2 linked regions of the Adhaeribacter arboris genome follow. The protein of the gene in region 2 interacts with the protein of the main gene of each other region in a pairwise test. Links are inferred from orthologs where the notes say so. Each region holds a gene or a part of one and is shown on either strand. Other genes may lie near its edges.

Region 1 (10,635 bases), 1.4 Mb from region 2 along the record:
TCTAATACCGGTGCCGGCTGGCCATTTAAACTAGTGTTGTAAGCTTTTAGAGCAATACTTAAACCACCTAAATCGCCAATGTTTTCGCCGAGCGTAAAGGTACCGTTTACATTTAAATCTTTAAAAACTTTAAAATCGTTGTACTGGGCTACCAGAGCGCTGGTTCGTTTCTTGAACTCCTGCTGGTCTTTTTCGGTCCACCAGTTGCGCATAACGCCGTTTCCGTCAAAAGTACTGCCTTCATCGTCGAAACCATGACCAATTTCATGACCGATAACCGCACCTATTCCGCCGTAATTAACGGCATCTTCCGCGTTCCTATCAAAAAAGGGTGGTTGCAAAATAGCCGCCGGAAAAACAATTTCGTTTAGTGGCGGATTATAATAAGCATTTACCGTTTGCGGGGTCATGCCCCACTCCCCCCGATCTACTGGTTTGCCCAACTTATTTACGTTACGCTTGTATTCAAACTCCGTTGCCCGCATCATATTGCCGTACAAATCGTGTTTCACTACTTTTAAGGTAGAATAATCCCGCCATTTATCGGGGTAGCCAATCTTCGGAGTAAATTTACTTAATTTATCTAAGGCTTGTTTTTTGGTTTCTTCGCTCATCCAATCCAGCTCTTTTATACTCGATTCGTAGGCTTTTAGTAAGTTATTCACGAGTGCCAGCATGCGTTCTTTGGCTTCCGGCGGGAAATGTTTCTTAACGTACACTTTACCTACCATTTCACCTAGGCTACCGTTTACCACATCTACCGCCCGGCGCCATTGCGGTCGTTGCTTTTCGGTACCATAAAGTGTTTTATTATAAAATTCAAAATTTTGCGCATCCAGTTTAGAAGTTAAGTAACTAGCTGAGCTATTAATCAAACTCCATTGCAAATACGTTTTCCAGGTATCCAGTGGGGTCGATTTAATAATATCATTTAAAGCTTTCGTATAGGCTACCTGCGCCACTACAATACTGTCTTGCTTAATGCCCGCCTCTTGCAGCAACGTTTTCCAATCAAAATCCGGCATTAAGGTGTTTAGCTTATCTACCGCAAATTTATTGTAAAGTGCCGGAGTGTTGCGGGTATCTTCTTTCTTCATGTGCTGAGCAGCCATCCGTGTTTCCAGGACCATTATCTGCGCGGCTTTTTCTTTACCGTTCGGAATGCCAGCGAGCTGTAGCATTTTTTCGATGTGTGCTACGTATTTATTGCGAATGTCTTTTGATTTGGCATCCGTTAAAAAGTAATATTCGCGTTCCGGCAAGCCTATCCCGTTTTGCCAGGTAAGAAGCATGTATTGCTTTGGGTTTTTAAAATCTTCGGTAACGTTAATGCTGAAGGGCACCGTATTACCATATTTATTCGCGTAGGCAAAATACTTAGCTAAATCTTGGTAATTGCTAATCGACTCAATTTTCTTGAATTCCTCGTTTAAAGGTTTTAAGCCTACAGAATCCCGCGTTTTCCAATTTAGATAAGCTTCGTAGAAATCACCAATTTTTTGCTCTTCCGTGCCCTCCGCGAATTTACCCGCGGCGGCGCCTTCAATGATGGCTTTTACATCTTCCTGCGCTTTATCGTTTAACATCTGACCAACGCCATACGAAGCTTTATCTGCCGGAATCATGGTTTTCTTCAGCCAAGCCCCATTTACATAGGCCGTGAAATTATTACCAGGAGCCACCGTTGTATCCATATTTTCCCGGATAATACCGGAGCTTAACGGCTGCTCTTTTTTCCCGGACTTATTACAGCTCGTATTAACAAGAGTGGCAAGGGTTATAATGGCAATCCCGAAATAGTTAGTGGTGCGTTTTATCATAGTTTACCTTAGATTGATTGTTTATTTAAAGATTTTAAAAGTGCTCCAGTTTAAAGTTACTTTGTTTGCAACGAAGTAAAAGGTAAAAACAAGAAAGATTTTTTTACTCATACAAGGACTTACATGAAGTTTGTAATTAAAGTATAAGAACTAACGTACTATTAAGCTTTAATAACATAAGTAATTTTACCAAGCACTTAAGTAAAATAGTTGATATGGATTATTACCATTGCAAGCAAGGTATTAGCGCTCGTAGGTTTTAAAATCTAGATAGTTGAAAGAATAATTTGAGCATAATTTAAAAATTTTTAGCTGAAAGGAAATAAAAAAGGGAAGCTGTTATAGCCTCCCTTTTTAAAGATTTAAATACTTAATTATTTTTTAGCCGCGTCCATTTTCTTATTCATGGCTTCGGCATCTTTCGTCCGACCAGTTTGAATATACACTTTCGCTAAGGTTTCCATCGTGCTGGCGTCATTCGGATTCGCTTTATGCGCGGCTTCGAAGTAAGGAATAGCCGCATTAAAGCTTTGCTTGCTATCGGCCGCATATTTAGCTCCGGATTTCTGCTGATTAGCGGCGCTCAACTTACTTAATTTGTTGTTGGTATCGGCTCCTTTGTTGTAATAGTAAACGCCCATGTTAAAGTTAGCGTCGAAGTTAGCCGGATCAATTTTAAGAGCCGATTCATAACTCTGGCGGGCTTTTTCTTTTTCACCGGTTTGATCGTAAAGAGAACCTAATACGTTATATAAATTAGCATTAGTGGGATCTACTTTAACCGCATTTTCTACTTTGGAAATAGCTTCTTTGCCTTTACCCGCCTTAATGTAAGTATTTAGCTCTTCCAACATAAAATCTTTATTATTAGGGAATTGCTTTACCGCATCTGCCAATAAGGCGGCCGTTTCCGTCTCGTTTTTATCTACTTCTTTGGCAAAGTAAATCAAGCGGTTATAAACCATCGGCGTTTTGTGGTTCATGGCCAGTAACTTCTTGTAATTTTCTTTGGCTAACGGGAAATCTTGCTTAGCTTCTGCTGCGTAGGCTGCATAAACATACGCCGTGGTATCTTGCGGACGAATATTCTGCGCCATGGTATACGCTTTTATAGCTTCGTCGTAACGTTTATCGTTATAGGCGTTTACCGCATTGTTAAAAGCTCCGGCGTATAAATTATCTTTTTTAGCTGCTGCCTGCTTGCCCCACTCCCCGTCTTTATCTAGAGCAATGGCTTTGTCATAAGCCTGATACGCTTCTTCTACGGCATTAGGTACTTGTTTGCCAAAAATAGGATTATCAATATAAGCGGCGTAAACTTCTCCTTTGGTAAACCAGGCTTTGGGGTCGTTCGCTGTTTTCTCGTGCACAACAGCTTTATCAATCGAAGTTTTAGCTTTATCTAAGGTCCCGTTTTTCAAAGACAGAATCGCATTAGTAACTTCAGATTTTTGGGCCATTGCCAACTGCATACTCACCAGGGCAACGGTAGTTAACAAAAGTTTTTTCATACAAATAAATTACTCTTTTAGTTTAAGTTAGGGTTTATTAATTAGTTTTCGTTGATTAAGTCCGGATCCGTCAGATCGGGGTTGAGAGATTCATCGGCGGGTAATTCCGACTGATTTAAGACGATTTCGGTTTTATCTTCGTATTCAATTTTGGCTACCGACGAAATTTCATCGCCTTCGTTGATTTTAATTAAACGAACTCCTTGCGTAGCCCGACCAATAACCCGCAAGTCGCTTACTCGCAAACGGATGGTAATACCGGAGCGATTAATAATCATTAAATCATCGGTGTCGGTTACGCCGTGAATTGCTACTAATTGGCCGGTTTTGGGGGTAATATTCAGGGTTTTAACGCCTTTTCCACCCCGGTTGGTAATCCGGTATTCTTCCAGCGGTGAGCGTTTGCCAAAGCCTTTCTCCGAAACTACCAGCAAGTTCATATTCGGATCGCTCAAACAAACCATTCCTACTACTTTGTCTGCTTCGTTGGCTAAGGTTACTCCTCTTACTCCGGCCGCATTCCGGCCCATGGAACGAACTTTATCTTCGTTAAAGCGTACCGCCCGACCAGATTTAAGCGCCAGCACAATATCGTTAGAACCATTGGTTAAGCGTACATCTAATAAACGGTCGCCTTCGTTAATGGTAATCGCATTTATTCCGTTTAAACGAGGACGGGAATAAGCTTCCAAAGGAGTTTTTTTAATGGTACCTTGCTCCGTACAGAAAATCAGGAAATTGTTGAGTATATAATCCGGATTTTTTAAATCGTGCACGTTAATTACGGCGCGTACCTTATCTTCTTTTTCAATATTAATCAGGTTTTGAATAGCACGACCTTTGGCAGTTTTACTACCTTCCGGAATTTCATAAACTTTCAACCAGAATACCTTACCGGATTCGGTGAAAAGCAACATATAATTATGGGTATTGGCAATAAATAAATGCTCCGTAAAATCATCTTGCTTGGAAGCAGCTACTCCCCGGGAACCTACTCCTCCCCGACTCTGGCTACGGTATTCGGTTAAAGCCGTCCGTTTAATGTAACCTTCGTGTGAAATGGTAATTACCATGCTCTCATCCGGAATCATATCTTCCATCGAGAAATCGCTCGATGACATTTCCACGTTGGTGCGGCGCGGATCTCCGTACCGATCCCGAATTTCAGTTAATTCGTCTTTGATTATTTGCATGCGCAGTTCTTCGCTGGCCAGAATTTCTTCTAAACGGGTAATTAACTGCTTAATTTCTTCGTACTCTTTCGTAAGTCTATCTCGTTCCAGACCGGTTAATCGCTGCAACCGCATATCCAGAATAGCTCTTGCTTGGATTTCAGATAATTGGAAACGTTCCATCAAACCAACGCGAGCCACGTCCGGGTCGCGCGACGAACGAATCAAATTAATTACCTCATCCAGATGGTCGAGCGCAATAAGCAAGCCTTCCAGAATATGGGCCCGCTTTCTGGCTTCCCCTAATTCAAACTCTGTCCGGCGAATGACTACTTCGTGGCGGTGTTCCACAAAATAGCGAATTAATTCTTTCAGATTAAGCGTTAGAGGACGCCCGTTAACGAGAGCCACATTATTTACGCCAAAGGAAGACTGTAATTGCGTGTATTTATAGAGGTTATTCAGAACTACATTGGGCATGGCATCGCGTTTCAGGTCGTAAACCACGCGTAAGCCATCGCGGTCCGATTCATCGCGCAAGTCCGAAATACCTTCTATTTTCTTTTCGTTAATTAAAGCGGCCGTTTTTTCAATCATAGCCGCTTTATTTACCATGTAAGGAATCTCTGAAACCACAATTTGTTCTTTCCCGGAGGGAGTGGTTTCGAAGGTAGCTTTCGCCCGTACTATTACGCGCCCTCTTCCGGTTTCATAAGCGGCCCGAACACCTTCATAACCGTAAATTGTACCGCCCGTAGGAAAATCGGGAGCGGTAATGTGCTGCATTAACTCCGCAATAGTAATTTCATGATTATCGATATAGGCGATAATGCCATTCACTACTTCGTTTAAATTGTGCGGAGCCATGTTAGTAGCCATACCCACCGCAATGCCGGAAGTACCGTTTACCAGTAAATTGGGTAATTTGGCCGGCATCACGCTCGGCTCCTTTAAAGAATCGTCAAAATTAGGAATAAAATCTACGGTGTTTTTATCTAAGTCCCCCAGAAGTTCGTCCGCAATCCGCTTTAACCGAGCTTCTGTATACCGCATCGCTGCCGGGAAATCGCCGTCGATGGAACCAAAGTTACCTTGGCCATCTACTAAAGGGTAACGTAAGGACCAATCCTGGGCCATCCGCACCATGGTATCGTACACCGAAGAATCGCCGTGCGGGTGGTATTTACCTAATACTTCGCCAACAATCCTGGCGGATTTTTTATAAGCTTTATTATACGTTACCCCTAATTCCGACATGCCGTATAACACGCGGCGATGTACCGGTTTCAAGCCATCGCGTACATCGGGTAAAGCCCGGGAAACAATTACCGACATGGAGTAGTCGATGTAGGCTCCCCGCATTTCATCTTCAATATTTATTGGTATTATTCTTTCGCCTTCTGTCATTTTTCGTTAAAATGGTAGTATTCTAGTAAGAAACCGTGGCCGGCAAGTTACAGAAAATTTAAGGTTTTTGTCTAGTTTTCTTATTGCTTCTTCCGTTTGTGTTGGGGATTCTCCTTTATATTCCGGGGTATTCCTTGGCCAATATGCGGGTTTTGTCTTTTCCAGATGGGCTGACCCCGATAAATTTTACCGCCGTGGTGGTGTACTTTGCGTACATCGCAGGAAGCAATATGACAAGCCGGTCGGCAACCAAAAAATAAAAAACAAACAACAAGAAATAATCCCAGCCGGTTGGGGAAGAACATGGTAGTTAAATCTGAATACAGGTAAATAAAAGACTTTTTAAAATAACTCAAAACTAAGTAACAATATTTAGATTATCTCTTTCCTGGCTTAAGTATCTGGAAAAAAGCCTAAGCTAGTAACGGTATTTTTTCTGATTTATTTAACAAGAAGCCACTATTATAGAAACAGATAAGAGGATTTTATAATTCAGTTACTACTCTATTTTTAGGATTATAACCTTATCTAAGTAGCATTATACCCAATATAATTCTGGCTAAGAATTATTTCAACTACAAGCAACTATCCCTAAGTTTTCTCCGTGCTGGTACCAAAATATTGCCTGTTTAAACAATATACTCAAAATTCATTATAGCCAATAAAATAAGGCGGGCTAAAGATCATATTCAGCAGAAGCGCTATTTACTTTTTTTAAATATATGAATCAGTTATGGAAAGAAAAGAATTTCTGGCTTTATTAGGTTCGGGGGCCGCCTCGGTAGTTTTTGCGGCTTGCATGGGTGGCTGTTCTAAAAAAGAAGATGACCCTTCTCCCAATAACCCGGGCACCTCCAACAAAAAAGATTTTACTTTAGACTTAAATGCTCCGGCCAACGCTGCCCTGCAAACGAATGGTGGTCACTTGGTTACCAACGAAGTAATCGTAGCCAAAACGAGCGCGGGAAATTATATTGCTGTTGCTTCCGTTTGTACGCACCAAGGAGGGCAAATAACCTTTGAATCTCCGAATAACCAGTTCTATTGCCCGGTACACGGTTCCAAATTTGCCTTAGATGGTAAAGTAGTAAACGGGCCAGCCGCAACCGCACTCAAGCAGTATAAAACTTCTTTAACGGGCACTATGCTCCGGATTTTTGAGTAGATGGTAAGTTGTTTAGAAGTTGTAGGATGTAAACATTTAAAAGTTTATGGATTGTAAACAAGTATTTGCCGCTTTATACAAGTAATCCTTACCCTTGAAACTATCCAATTTTTGAACCTGACAACTTCTAAACTTATTTAATCCCCTGCAGAATCCGGCGGATTTCATTAGCTTCCTGCATGAGCGCATAGCTGCTTTTTTCGTCCTGGTTGTCAATAGTATTTTTAAAATGCTTTAGTATTTCGATATAACTACTCAGAGCTTCGGAAATGTTTTTGCCGTTTTGGGTAAAAATGGGCGCCCACATATCCGGCGAACTTTTTGCCAATCGTACCGTGGAGGAAAAACCACTGCCTGCCATATCAAAAATATTTTGTTCATTTTTCTCTTTTTCCAATACCGTAATTCCAAGCGCAAAAGAACTAATGTGGCTGAGATGCGAAACGTACGCTAAGTGCAAATCATGCGAAGCAGCATCCATGTAACTAATACGCATTTCCAATTTCCGGCACAAATCTTCTATTAAGGTTACAGCGGTAGGATGGCTTTTTTCCTGCTCGCAGATAATCATGGTTTTTTCTTTAAGCAAAGTAGTAAAAGCCGCTTCCGGTCCTGAATATTCGGTACCCGCAATGGGATGTACTGCCACAAATTGATTTCTTTTCGGATGGTTCTGCACCGCCGCGCAAATCAGTTCTTTAGTCGAACCCAAATCAATCACCACCGCGGAGGTGGATACCAAATCCAAAACCCGAGGCAGCAAAGATATAATGGCATTTACCGGCGTGGCTAAAACAATTAAGTTTGATTCCGCCACGGCTATATCCATTGATAAAATTTGCTCTACAATTTTAAGTTCAATGGCTTTTTGCGCGTGCTCCGGATTATTATCTACTCCTACTACCGTTAAATCAGGTAAGATTTCTTTTAAACCTAAAGCAAACGACCCCCCGAGTAAGCCAATTCCTATAATACAAAGTTTCATACTTAATAAAACCGGTAGAGATCCGGCATTAAATTTTTGACCGCCAAATTAAAGCTTTTACCTTTTAATATTATAATTAATAAAGTAACCAAACTATTAGAGGGGAATAAACACGGAATTTAAGCGAACAATGCAAAAAGAGTTCTTAGATACCGTTTTACAATTAAGTATTTTATTATGAGGCTTTTACAGACAAAAATTAGAATAATAATGTTGTTTTAACTTTTACTAAAAAGACATAAAATCAGGCAAGAAAATTGTTACTAAAGCCTTCGTTATTATAGATAACTTAATAATAAATTTACAAACAATTTCGAACCAAAACTTTGCAATTTTAGTATTTTAATTACATTTGCATCGAATTAAAAAAATGGAGAAATATTATTCTTACACGCTCGCCACTTCTACGCTGCCTACCCTTCCGGTAGCGGTGGTTGTTGCGTCTCCATTATTTAGGCCTGCTTGTAGACAGGATTTCCCCGTAAGGGCGTAATCTGTTCTGGGTAACTTACGTGGTAAGCCCTTTTTCAATCCTAAATTTATTGTACAAATTTTAAATCTTTAAGCAGGATTTTTCATTTTTAATTCTTTTTAAATCACCATGATAATGATTGAAGATAAAAAAACTGATGTCCCTCAGGTTAATAATCTTTCTGGGCCAGACGATCAGTTTATAATAAAAGTAGCCACCGCCGAAGATACCGTTTGGGCCCAAACTATCTGCGACGAAATGGAGGCTTCGGCTAAATCACGGGGCACCGGTATTGCCAAACGATCTCCCGAATACATCAAACTAAAAATATTGGAAGGAAAAGCCGTTGTTGCACTCAGCAAAGATGGGGAGTGGGCAGGCTTTTGTTATATTGAAACCTGGGGACACGGCGAATACGTGGCTAATTCCGGTTTAATTGTAGCTCCCCAATTTCGGAAAGAAGGTTTAGCCAAAAGGATCAAGCAAGAAGTTTTTGCCCTTTCCCGTCGGAAATACCCGGAAGCTAAAATATTTGGCTTGACAACCGGTTTGGCGGTAATGAAAATAAATTCGGACCTGGGTTACCGGCCGGTTACCTATTCCGAACTAACCGATGACGAAGAATTCTGGAAAGGTTGCCGCAGTTGCGTAAATTTTGAAATTTTAACGATGAAGGAGCGTAAAAACTGTTTGTGCACCGCTATGCTTTACGATCCGGCGCAGGAAAAAGAACGCAAGCCGAAAAATTTACTCAGCGATATAGAAGACTCCTCAACGGATATTTAATCTAAAAAACGCAAGAGAGCAGCTGATTTAGCTGCTCTCGTCGCATTAGCTCTCTTTAACTTAAATAATTTTAGTTTATACCTCTAACTCTGACTAACAACAAAATAACACGAATGAAAAAAGTAGTTTTAGCTTTCAGCGGCGGTTTAGATACCTCCTATTGCGTAAAATATTTAGCCGAGACCCTGAATCTGGAGATACACGCCGCCATTGTAAATACGGGTGGCTTTAACGAAGCAGAATTAAAGGAAATTGAAAGAAGAGCCTATGCCTTAGGCGTTGAATCATTTGTGGTACTCGACGAAACCGATAATTATTACGAGTCTTGCATTAAATACCTGATTTTTGGGAATGTATTAAAAAATAACACCTATCCTTTATCGGTTAGTGCGGAGCGGGTATCGCAGGCCGTGGCTATTGCTGGTTATTGCAAGCAAGTAGGTGCCGATTACGTGGCGCACGGCAGTACTGGGGCAGGCAACGACCAGGTTCGTTTCGATATGATTTTTAATATTTTAATTCCGGGTGTTCAAATTTTAACCCCCATCCGGGATAATAAACTTTCGCGTCAGGAAGAAATCGATTATCTGAAAAGTAATGGCGTAGAGATGAATTTCGAAAAAGCTAAATACTCGATTAATAAAGGTTTATGGGGTACTTCGGTGGGAGGAGCAGAAACGTTAACTTCTTACGGTTATTTACCCGAAGAAGCCTGGCCTACCCAGGTAACCAAGCAAGATCCGGAAGAGGTAACTCTTACTTTTGTGAACGGCGAATTAAAAGGTATAAACAACGAGGTTTTTGAAAATTCGGTACTGGCTATTCAGAAATTAGCCGAAATAGCGGCTCCTTTTGGTATTGGCCGCGACATTCACGTGGGCGATACCATCATTGGTATTAAAGGCCGGGTCGGTTTTGAAGCGGCGGCTCCTATTTTAATCATTAAAGCGCACCATGCTTTAGAAAAACACGTGCTTACCAAATGGCAATTGTACTGGAAAGATCAGCTAGCGGTGTGGTACGGTAATTTACTGCACGAAGGGCAGTTCCTGGACCCAGTAATGCGAAATATTGAAAAATTTCTGGCGGATACCCAAAGTACCGCAACGGGTAAAGTAACCGTGTTTTTAGCGCCGTACCGCTACCACGTAATTGGCATATCTTCGGAGCATGACTTAATGTCGGCTAAATTTGGTTCATACGGCGAAATGAACAATGCTTGGACCGGTGAAGATGTAAAAGGTTTCTCTAAAATATTTGGTAACCAAACCATGATTCATCATAAAGTAAACAGTCTTTAAGATGAACAATCAGAAA
Region 2 (10,412 bases):
GAGATTCTTAACGCATTTAGTTATGGAAAACTATTCGGCTTATTAATTGCGAAAAGCAAATTCAAAGCAGCACAACCTCCTTTATCTTAATAACTGCAATTTAGAAGATACCTAAAAACTTCCGGCGGTAGATATTTTTTAAGTCTTTTTCGAATAAAGTATACGGGTCGCGGTAAAATTTAAGAAAATTAGGTACACTTACCTGGCCGGGAAACGGGGCATAAAAATGCGTCGGGCTGCGCATATCGTTGCGCCAAACCAATACGTAGGTGAGTTGCAGGGGGTAGGTTTTCATGGTTTTCAAGAGCATGTTGGTCCACCAGGTAGAATCCGGAATAGATTCCAGGCCGGTTTCGGTGAAGGCCGCTAATTTGCCGGCTTTCTGCGCGTAATCCGATACTACTTTTAACTTTAAAGCGGCCGTATCCGGCGCAAAGCGGTTGCGCCCCATGTCGCCGTAATTGTCTACGCCTACCATATCTACCCATTCATCCCCGGGGTAGCGTTCGAGGTATTGGGTTTCGGTCCGGAATTTATTATCCGGCGAAAAAGCGTAAATAAAGTTATGCACCTGTAAGCTGTCGCGTAAATACGAAACGGTAAACCGCCATAAAGAAATAAATTCTTCGCGCGAAGCATGGGGTTTTCCCCACCAAAACCAACCGCCATCAAACTCGTGGTAAGGCCGGAAAATTATGGGTACTAGTTTACCATCGGCACCTTTTATTGTGTGCGCCCACTCGCCAATCCCCCGCAGAATTTCTTTGTACTGCGCGTGCGCTTCCCCGCCGGGAATAATATACCGCACGGCTGGTTTCGATACGGTATCGACCCAGTTAAAACCTCCCGGCGACACTGGATTGGAAAAATGCCAGGCCGCTGTAATAACGCCTCCCCGGTTATAGGTATCTACAACGGTTTTTCTAACCCGCTCTTTGGCCGTTTGAATAACCGCCGGCGGTCGTCCGGAAAAACCGCTAAAGTCTACCCCAACTACCGCCGGATGCGAACCCGAAACTGATTTTACGTCCGAACGATCAGGCTCGCCCATCCACCCATGCCCGTATTCGGTGGCGTGCTGGTGACCAAATAAAGTATGTTTTTTCGAAAGTTTCTGCAGATTTTTGTATAAAGCTTTGGTTTGCCGGGTTGCTGCCTTATCAATAGGTTTATTCTTTTGTGCCTGAACTAACTGAAAAGTGGATAAAACTAAAATGATAGCTAACAAAAAATTCTTCAACATTCTCTTTCACAAATTTATGAACGGGTAAGATACTAGGGTTCTTTGATCTAAGTATAAAGCTTAATCAAACCGTAAATTAAAATTAATCCGGCAAGAATAAGCAGAATTAGTATACCTAAAACTAATCCTTCAACAATAATAACTTCGTAATCTACCCTTGCGAACTCCCTTAAAATTTTAATTAAAAAGGTAATAGCAAGCAAAAGCAGACAAATTAAGACAATTTTTAATTGTTTTTTGCGAGTAGCATTCTTTATGGCGGGATAAAACTGAATAAGTAACAACGTTAACAATAATCCACTTATCAAGGTAATCTCTCTTTCCTTTAGCCGCATTTCGTGACCGTTGGCACCTTGTAAAGCCAGTAAAAATAGTAGAATAAACAATAACCCTGTTCTGAAAAATACCGAACTGATTTTTACCAGAGTTATCAAACGCTTACTCTCCAAAATCTTTACTCAGGTAAATTAAATTCTAAAAAATTACTTATTTAACGACTCTATCCAGGGTAGCGCATTGGTCATCATGGGTTCGATGCTGGTGCGGTGCATGCCGCCTTCAATCGGGAAAAACTCTACATTGGTGGCTCCGGCCGCTTTAAACCGGTTATAGGTACTTTCAGAAGTGGAGTAAAAAACGGATTCGTCGGCGGTGCCGTGATACAAGCGGGTCGGGCTTTTCGGTACCCAATCCAGGAAGCTGTTATCGGTTAAAGCTTTTTTTAAGGCTTGTTCGCCGGTAGGATTCTGCAAGTTGGCGTAAAAAGTGGGATTAAATAAGGCGGCCGGACTGGTAGTAAGACCTTGGTTAATGGCGTCAATTTCCTTGGTGCCATCGAATAAAGTTGGAATATTAGTAGCATAAGGTTCCTGAAAAAAATCAGTTAAAGGTCGTTTCCAGTCGTAAGTAGTATTGTAAGCCTGAATAATAAAAGCCAGGAATGACGGATTAACGTAAGTGGTAGTGGTGGCAATACCCGACAACATGCCGGTTAAATCGTAGCCGCCGGCTCCGGCAGCTACGGCCGTTAAGGTTAATTTATGCGCGGGATTCGTTTCAATTTCCTTCTGGGCCGCCATAGTTACGTAGCCGCCTTCGGAATAACCCACTAAAAATAAGTTATTGTTAGCCGCTATATTGGCGTCTTTTAAATACCATTTTGCCGCTTTCAACATATCTACCACCGTTAAGGCCGAGTACTTCTGATCGTAGTAAGGATGGAACGTGTTTTGAGAAACCCCGTAGCCGATAAAATCCGGAATAAGCGTAATGTATCCCGCTGCCGCAAATAACTCGAAGCCCGTAAAACTGGCCGGAAAATTAGAAGGCGCATCGGCATCGGCGAACATGGTGCCGTGCTGGGCGCTAACGATAGCCGGCGGATTGGGCGTATTTTGCGGGATGGCCAATAAACCCGATACTTCTATCGGATTATCTTTGTAAGTAGTTTTGTAGGTAAATTTGTAAAAAGTAACGTCGTACTTAATAGCCGGCAAGAACCGACCGTATCCGGCGGTAAGGGCATAGCCTTGCAAAATGGTTTTAGAAATAGTGCTCTTTACATCGGCGGATACAAAAAGCTCACTGCCGTCGGGTTCGGGCGTTACGTTATTGTCTGAATCATCTTGCTGGCAACTTCCCAAAAGCAACACGCAAATGAGGAACCACCAGCTTACTAGTTTTGTATACTTTTTCATGTTTTTGGGAGAGGAAATCAGTTACGTTTCAAATTGCTTATTCACCCGCACATTAGCAAACATATTTTTATAAGAAACAAAATAAAATCGGCTACTCTTACGAGTAATCTGTTTTAGAAGCGGTAAAAAGCAATTATCTAAATTCTTAATTTTTCTAAAACAAATACTAGCAAGGTTTTACAGGAGGTATTCCGATGAATTTTTTACCCGTTTATATTTCATAAATAATTAAGGCATTTTGAACCGGAACTAGAATTAATTACCCGACGACAACTACGTAATCTTTTCTTTGAAATTGGAATAAGAGAATTCGCTAAAACTACAATGGCCGGTAATTTAGATTACCGGCCATTGTAGTTTAAAATTTTGTGAAACAGGAAAGCACATAAGCAAATGCCTGCCCAGAAACTGCCGCTGCAATTAAACTGTCACCAGCACTTGTTCACCGTGTTGGGTTAAATCTAATCCCGCCATTTCTTCTTCGCGGGTTACTCCCAGTGGCGATATCAAATCAGTGATTTTTAAAAGAATTAATGAGCCAAAGAAAGAGAACCCAATCACAATGCCTAGTGCGGCTAAGTGCATCAGGAATAATTTAGTTTCGCCGTACAGCAAACCGTTGCCGGTAGTGTTGGCCGGATTAATGGCTTGATGCGCAAAAACACCAGTTAAGAGCGTACCCACAATAGCGCCCACGCCATGACAAGGAAACACATCCAAAGTATCATCGATGGAAGATTTTGCCCGCCAGGCTACTACCATATTGCTAATAAGACTGGCGGCAGTACCAATAAAAATGCTGTTTGGAATGGTAACAAATCCAGCCGCCGGGGTAATAGCTACTAAACCTACCACCGAACCAATGCAAAAACCCAAAGCCGAAGGTTTTTTACCTTTTACGGCATCAAATAATATCCAGGCAAAACCTGCGGAAGCGGCGGCCGTGTTGGTGGTTGCCAGAGCAATGGCCGCCAGAATATTAGCTCCCACCGCTGAACCCGCGTTAAAGCCAAACCAACCGAACCAAAGCAAACCGGTACCAAGTAATACGTAAGGAATGTTAGCTGGCGTGGTATGCAATTCCCCGGTTTTACGCTGACCTAAGTAAAGAGCCGCAGCCAATGCGGCACAACCCGCGGAAATATGAACTACCGTGCCACCCGCAAAATCTAATACGCCCATTTTAAACAAAATGCCATCCGGGTGCCAGGTCCAATGGGCAATGGGAGCGTAAATAAACATGCTGAATAAGCAAACAAACAGAATGTACGAAGTAAAACGAATTCGTTCCGAGAAAGAGCCGGTAATAAGAGCCGGCGCAATAACCGCAAATTTCAATTGAAAAAAAGCGAATAATACCAGCGGAATAGTACTGGCTAAAGTCCAGGGTTTACTTTCCAAAATACCGCGGAACATAAAGTAGGTCCGGGGATCACCAATAAGCCCGCCGATAGAATCGCCGAACGCTAAACTAAAACCTACCACTACCCACAATACACTAATGATACCCATGCAAATAAAGCTTTGCAGCATGGTAGAGATCATGTTTTTGGCGCTTACCATACCACCGTAAAACAAAGCCAATCCGGGCGTCATGAGTAAAACCAAACCAGCTGCTCCCAACATCCAAGCTACATCTCCGGCAATAATTCCGTCCGTAGACATCGGTTTTGTAGGTATTTCAGAAAAAATTAGTCCTAAAATGCTAATAGCTATTAAAATTAAGAAGGGTAATTTAGATAAACGTTCTTTCACGGAAATTACATTTAAATGGATGATAAATTTTGGGTGTTTATGAAAGTATTTACGCAAATATTTTAGAAATATCTGTAAAATGAAAGCCTTTTAAGAAGAATTTATAAATAAATTTTAATATGAGCTTAAATTTTGAAGCTAAATAGCTTGTATGCTTAATAATTTTGTTGTAAGAGCTTGTTTGTGGCGTAGACTTTATATCAAAATAAAATGGAAAAGTGTTTAATCGAGGATATATTCATCTGGTAGTATAAAAAAAAAGCTGCTCGCTAAATTTTTTGTTATACCGGGTGCTTAACTAAAAATTAAGAAGAGTAAATGGTTTTATTAAAACTACAAAACAGGTATTATCTTTTCGGATGAAGTAAGAGGAGCGTTTATTAAGTAGTGATTTGAATAAGCTTTTAAAAGAAAGCAAATATATTAGATAAGCAAGGCTGTAAATTTTTACTGTTTGGCTACCCCGATGAATCAGAAATTATGGATTCAAAAAACTAGCAGGGGCCATTTTAAACGCATTTATAAAAATTTAAAAAAGAATGAAGGGTTTATAAAGTAATACCTTGATTTATATAAATTTTTTTAAAGAAATATTTGTTATATTATGAAAGTTATAGAAATCCGTCCGCTTTAACTCTGGTAAAACCCAAATAAAAAAGGTATCTTTACCGATTAAAGACAGACTGAATAAAACATACATATGAGTGAAGTTCAAGAAAGAAAAGTTTCCGAATACTCGGCAGATAGTATACAAGTTTTAGAAGGTTTAGAAGCTGTCCGCAAACGGCCGGCCATGTATATTGGCGATATTGGTATAAAAGGTCTTCATCATTTAGTTTGGGAGGTAGTGGATAATAGTATTGATGAGGCTTTGGCCGGTTACTGCGATACCATTGATGTAGCCATTAATACCGATAATTCCATCACTGTTTCAGACAATGGCCGGGGTATTCCCACGGACTTTCACCAGAAAGAAGGCCGCTCGGCTTTAGAAGTGGTTATGACCGTGCTGCACGCTGGTGGTAAATTTGATAAAGACAGTTACAAGGTATCGGGTGGTTTACACGGGGTGGGGGTATCCTGCGTAAATGCGCTTTCCACGGATTTAAAAGTAACCGTTTGCCGCAACGGTAAAAAATACGAACAAGCCTATAAAATAGGTATTCCGCAGTACGAGGTGCGGGAAATTGGCGAAACCGAAGACCATGGTACCACCGTACAATTTAAGCCGGACGATAGCATTTTCACTACTACCGAATATAAATACGATACCATTGCCAGCCGCTTACGCGAGCTTTCTTTTTTAAATAAAGGCATTCGCATTAACCTGAAAGATTTACGGGAGCTAGACGCGGATGGCAAACCCTTAGCCGAATCGTTTTACTCCGAAGGTGGGCTGCGGGAGTTTGTGGCTTATTTAGAAGAAACCCGCGAGAATCTGATTCCGGAACCGATTTACGTTGAAAGCGAAAAAAATAATATTCCGATCGAGATTGCCTTACAGTATAATTCCTCTTATACCGAGAATATTTTTTCGTACGTAAACAACATTAACACCATTGAAGGGGGTACCCACGTAGCCGGTTTCCGGCGGGCGCTTACCCGTACTTTAAAAGCATATGCCGACCGTTCCGGAATGCTGGAAAAAGCAAAAGTAGATATTCAGGGCGATGACTTCCGGGAAGGTTTAACGGCCGTTATTTCGGTAAAAGTACAAGAACCTCAGTTTGAAGGGCAGACGAAAACCAAACTGGGTAACTCCGATGTAATGGGCGCTGTGGATACGGCCGTAGGCGAAATGCTGAACCAGTTCCTGGAAGAAAACCCTCGCGAGGCCCGTATAATAATTCAAAAAGTAGTATTAGCGGCCCAAGCTCGGTACGCAGCCCGCAAAGCCCGGGAAATGGTGCAGCGTAAAAGCGTTTTATCGGGTACTGGTTTACCTGGTAAACTGGCCGACTGCGCCGACTCGGAACCCGCTAACTGCGAAATTTACCTGGTAGAGGGTGATTCAGCGGGTGGCTCGGCAAAACAAGGCCGTGATCGTAAATTTCAGGCTATTCTGCCCTTGCGCGGTAAAATTCTAAACGTAGAAAAAGCGCAGGAACACCGCATTTACGAAAACGAAGAAATTAAGAACATGATTACGGCCTTAGGCGTTTCTTTTGGCACCCCCGAAGATCATAAGGCTCTGAACATGGAGAAACTGCGTTATCACCGCGTTATTATTATGACGGATGCGGATATTGACGGTTCCCACATCCGGACCTTAATTTTAACGTTCTTTTTCCGGTATATGCGCGAGTTAATCGACAATGGATATATCTATATTGCCTTGCCGCCGCTTTATTTGGTAAAAAAAGGAAAAGAAGAGCGTTATTGCTGGACGGAACAAGACCGCATAGAAGCCATTCAGGAACTAGGTAAAGGGAAAGAAGACAGCGTGGGCGTACAACGTTATAAAGGTTTGGGAGAAATGAATCCGGAACAACTTTGGACCACTACTATGCGCCCCGAGACCCGGAGTTTAAAACAAGTAACCATTGAGTCGGCGGCCGAAGCGGATCATTTATTTTCGATGCTGATGGGCGACGAAGTAGCTCCCCGCCGCGATTTTATTGAACGTAACGCCAAGTATGCCAATATCGATGCCTGATGGATGGTAAATGCTAAAACAACCGTTATTATAACGGTAAACTTGATTTAAAACCAGGGTTTAGCGGTATTTAGTTATTTATACTGGTTCTGCGAAAAAGCTTGCTCCGGCAAGCTTTTTTGTTTTTTATTTACCTGAATTTTTGAATAAATTCGTAATTAGCACCTTTGTACCACCATTAACCCGCCGGCTTTTAAACGCGTATCATAAAATACTAGGGTACGCCGCTAGGGCAGACACATACTTGTTGAAACACACGATGAATCCGAATAAAATTTCCGACCAAATCCGTAAGAGTAAATACATCAGCCGCGACTTAAGCTGGCTGCGTTTTAATTACCGGGTGCTCGACCAGGTAAAAGATGCCTCTAAAAGTATCTTCGACCGGCTCAAGTTTCTGGCAATTACCTCTTCTAACCTCGATGAATTTTTCATGATTCGGGTAGGTAGTTTATACAATTACATCGACTACGGCAAAGAGCGGGTAGATTACTCGGGTTTGCGGGAGTTACCGTTCCGAAAGAAATTACTGGAATTGGCGCACCGGTTTGTAAACGACGCTTACTTAACCTTTAACGAGGAGCTAAAACCTCTTTTTGAAAAAAATGGCTTTGATATCTGTAATATTGAAAGCCTGACGGAAGTGGAACAAAAGAAAGTGGATAAGTATTTTAAAAATACGATTTATCCGCTTTTAACCCCCATGATGTACGATAATTATCATGGCTTTCCGTTGCTCATGAACCAGATTCTGATTTTTGGGGTAATTACCAAAACCGACGACGAAAATAAATCGCAGCAACGGCTTACCTTCGTGCAGATTCCACCTAATTTATCGCGGTTTTACGAAATTCAGCGGAAAGAAAGAATCATATTCGTGCCCATTGAGGAAATTATTCGCTGGCGCATCAAGAAACTTTTCCGCAACGTCGAAATCGTATCCGTCGATTTATTCCGGATTACCCGAAACGGTGATTTTACCCTGGAAGAAAGCGATGATATTGATGCTGATTTTATTCAGGAAATTAAGATAAAATTAAAAACCCGCAAGAAAGGCCGCGTAGTACGCTTGGAAGTAGAAAAAAACTCTTCGCCTTTTCTAATGAAAGCTTTAAAAGAGCGCTGGGACATAGATAACGCCAATATTTTCACCTCGGGTAATCTCATTGACCTGAAAGGACTATGGCAAATAATTAAGCATAACCAATTTAAAGATAAACTTTTCCGGCAGCCTTCGCCGGTACCGCCTTTTTCGTTGCCACCGGATGCGAACGAAGATTTATTTGATTATTTGAAAGAACGCGATGTGCTGCTGCATCACCCGTACAACTCGATTGAGCCGGTAGTGCATTTACTCGAAAAAGCGGCCGAAGATCCGTACGTACTGGGAATTAAGCAAACTATCTACCGTTTAGCCGATCAATCGCGGGTAACGGCCGCTTTACTGAAAGCCGCCGAAAATGGCAAAAGTGTATCGGTGTTGTTTGAGGTAAAAGCCCGTTTCGACGAAGAACGAAACATTAAAGAAGGTGAACGTCTGGAAAAAGCCGGCTGCTTTGTTATTTATGGGGTGAGTAAGTATAAAACGCACACCAAAATGATGATGATAATCCGCAAGGAAGAAGAAAAGGTAACCCGGTACGTACACATTGGCAGCGGTAATTACAACGAACAAACGAGTAAATTATACACCGATATTAGCTTACTCACCACCAATGAGGTGTATGCCCACGACGTTTCGGAGTTTTTTAACGTAATTACCGGCCACTCGCTGCCCAACGATTATGAGTATTTAATTACGGCTCCGAAAGACATGCGGCACCAGATTGCCGAACTTATTCGCACCGAGGCGCGTAATGCCCGGCGGGGATTACCCAGCGGCATTGTGATGAAAATGAACTCGCTGGAAGACAAAGAAATAATTGACGAATTGTACAAAGCCTCTAAAGCCGGGGTACCCATAAAATTAATTGTCCGGGGTATTTGCTGTTTGCGGCCCGGCCGGAAATCGTTGAGCGAAAATATTTCGGTTTCGTCTATTGTGGGCGAGTACCTGGAGCATACCCGTTTATTCTATTTTCATAATAACAACGATCCGAAAGTACTGGGCGGCAGCGCCGATATCATGGTGCGTAGTTTTGATCGCCGCATCGAAGCTTTGTTTCTGATTGCAGATGATCAACTGAAAAAAGAAGCCATCACGATTCTGAAATATAATTTAAAAGATAACCAGAATACCTACGTGATGCGCGAAGATGGAGCCTACATTAAAAAACAGGAGGTCGGCGAAGTATTTAATCTGCACCAGGAATTTTATAAGTTAACCCCCGAAAAACTGGTCGATAGCTTTTCTTTGCAAAAGTATTTGCAGCAAGCCGTTATTATTCCTGCGTTCAAGCCTACCGATGCGAAGAGTGTTCTCCAAACGCAGTTGACAACGGATGATGAATTAAGTATGGACGATGATGCATCGCTTTCTATGGATGATTCTTCGTTTTCGATTGAAGAAATAGAAGCTGCCTCTAGTCCGGAACCCGAGGCAGATTTAAATTAACGAATGTGATTTTTATTATTGGCAAATTCTAAAATTAACAAGGCCCGAGCATCTCACTCGGGCCTTTGTATTTAGTACTAAAGATTTTTTATTTAGTTGTGGACTACAAAGTATGATGTTTGGCTTTATGTCTATTGCGATAGTCAAACATCAGGTTTAGACTTGCTAAATGGTTTTCCTTCTTTTTGGAGAAGCAGGTTGTTTTTCTGACGAACCGTCTGTTTCTGGCTCTGATGCAAGTATTCACGCCTTCTATGTTTTTAGTGTAAGCTTTTCCTATCGTGTGCTTTGTCGGGGGGATTACCTGAGCAAACGCTTTCCAATGATCAGTACAATATTGTTCTATTTCCACTCCTTTTAGCTTTTTGAGTAGCTGGCGTACTGTTTTAGCGCTTCGGCCGCCACAACTATAAGCCAGTACTTCATCTGTTTGGGGACAGTAAGCATACAACAACCAGTATTTTCCTTTCTTGCGCTTTCCGACAAAGCTCCAGACTTCATCGATCT

Evidence for each region.
Region 1: the proteins of gyrB (region 2) and gyrA interact in binary tests that used the Escherichia coli proteins (3 or more experiments, as listed by UniProt). The link is inferred for Adhaeribacter arboris from one-to-one orthologs.

The regions. Positions count from the first base shown.
Region 1 is NZ_PYFT01000001.1:1,006,015-1,016,649, reverse strand. Bases 3,142-6,255 are described here. They hold gyrA (DNA gyrase subunit A), read right to left. Parts: upstream 5,911-6,255; coding sequence 3,373-5,910; downstream 3,142-3,372. Other genes in these bases: AHMF7605_RS04320 (hypothetical protein), read right to left, coding at 5,991-6,215; AHMF7605_RS04330 (tetratricopeptide repeat protein), read right to left, coding at 3,142-3,331. Outside these bases: AHMF7605_RS04335 (M13 family metallopeptidase), read right to left, coding at 1-1,820; more of AHMF7605_RS04330, read right to left, coding at 2,195-3,141; AHMF7605_RS04315 (QcrA and Rieske domain-containing protein), read left to right, coding at 6,644-7,075; AHMF7605_RS04310 (prephenate dehydrogenase), read right to left, coding at 7,209-8,060; AHMF7605_RS04305 (GNAT family N-acetyltransferase), read left to right, coding at 8,668-9,318; AHMF7605_RS04300 (argininosuccinate synthase), read left to right, coding at 9,432-10,619; argC (N-acetyl-gamma-glutamyl-phosphate reductase), read left to right, coding at 10,621-10,635. UniProt on the Escherichia coli protein: A type II topoisomerase that negatively supercoils closed circular double-stranded (ds) DNA in an ATP-dependent manner to maintain chromosomes in an underwound state.
Region 2 is NZ_PYFT01000001.1:2,455,066-2,465,477, reverse strand. What follows is about bases 4,983-7,873. They hold gyrB (DNA topoisomerase (ATP-hydrolyzing) subunit B), read left to right. Parts: upstream 4,983-5,395; coding sequence 5,396-7,351; downstream 7,352-7,873. Other genes in these bases: ppk1 (polyphosphate kinase 1), read left to right, coding at 7,611-7,873. Also shown: AHMF7605_RS10045 (glycoside hydrolase family 26 protein), read right to left, coding at 101-1,243; AHMF7605_RS10040 (hypothetical protein), read right to left, coding at 1,291-1,578; AHMF7605_RS10035 (alpha/beta hydrolase family protein), read right to left, coding at 1,726-2,940; AHMF7605_RS10030 (ammonium transporter), read right to left, coding at 3,361-4,605; more of ppk1, read left to right, coding at 7,874-9,905; AHMF7605_RS10015 (IS1 family transposase), read right to left, coding at 10,009-10,412. UniProt on the Escherichia coli protein: DNA gyrase negatively supercoils closed circular double-stranded DNA in an ATP-dependent manner to maintain chromosomes in an underwound state.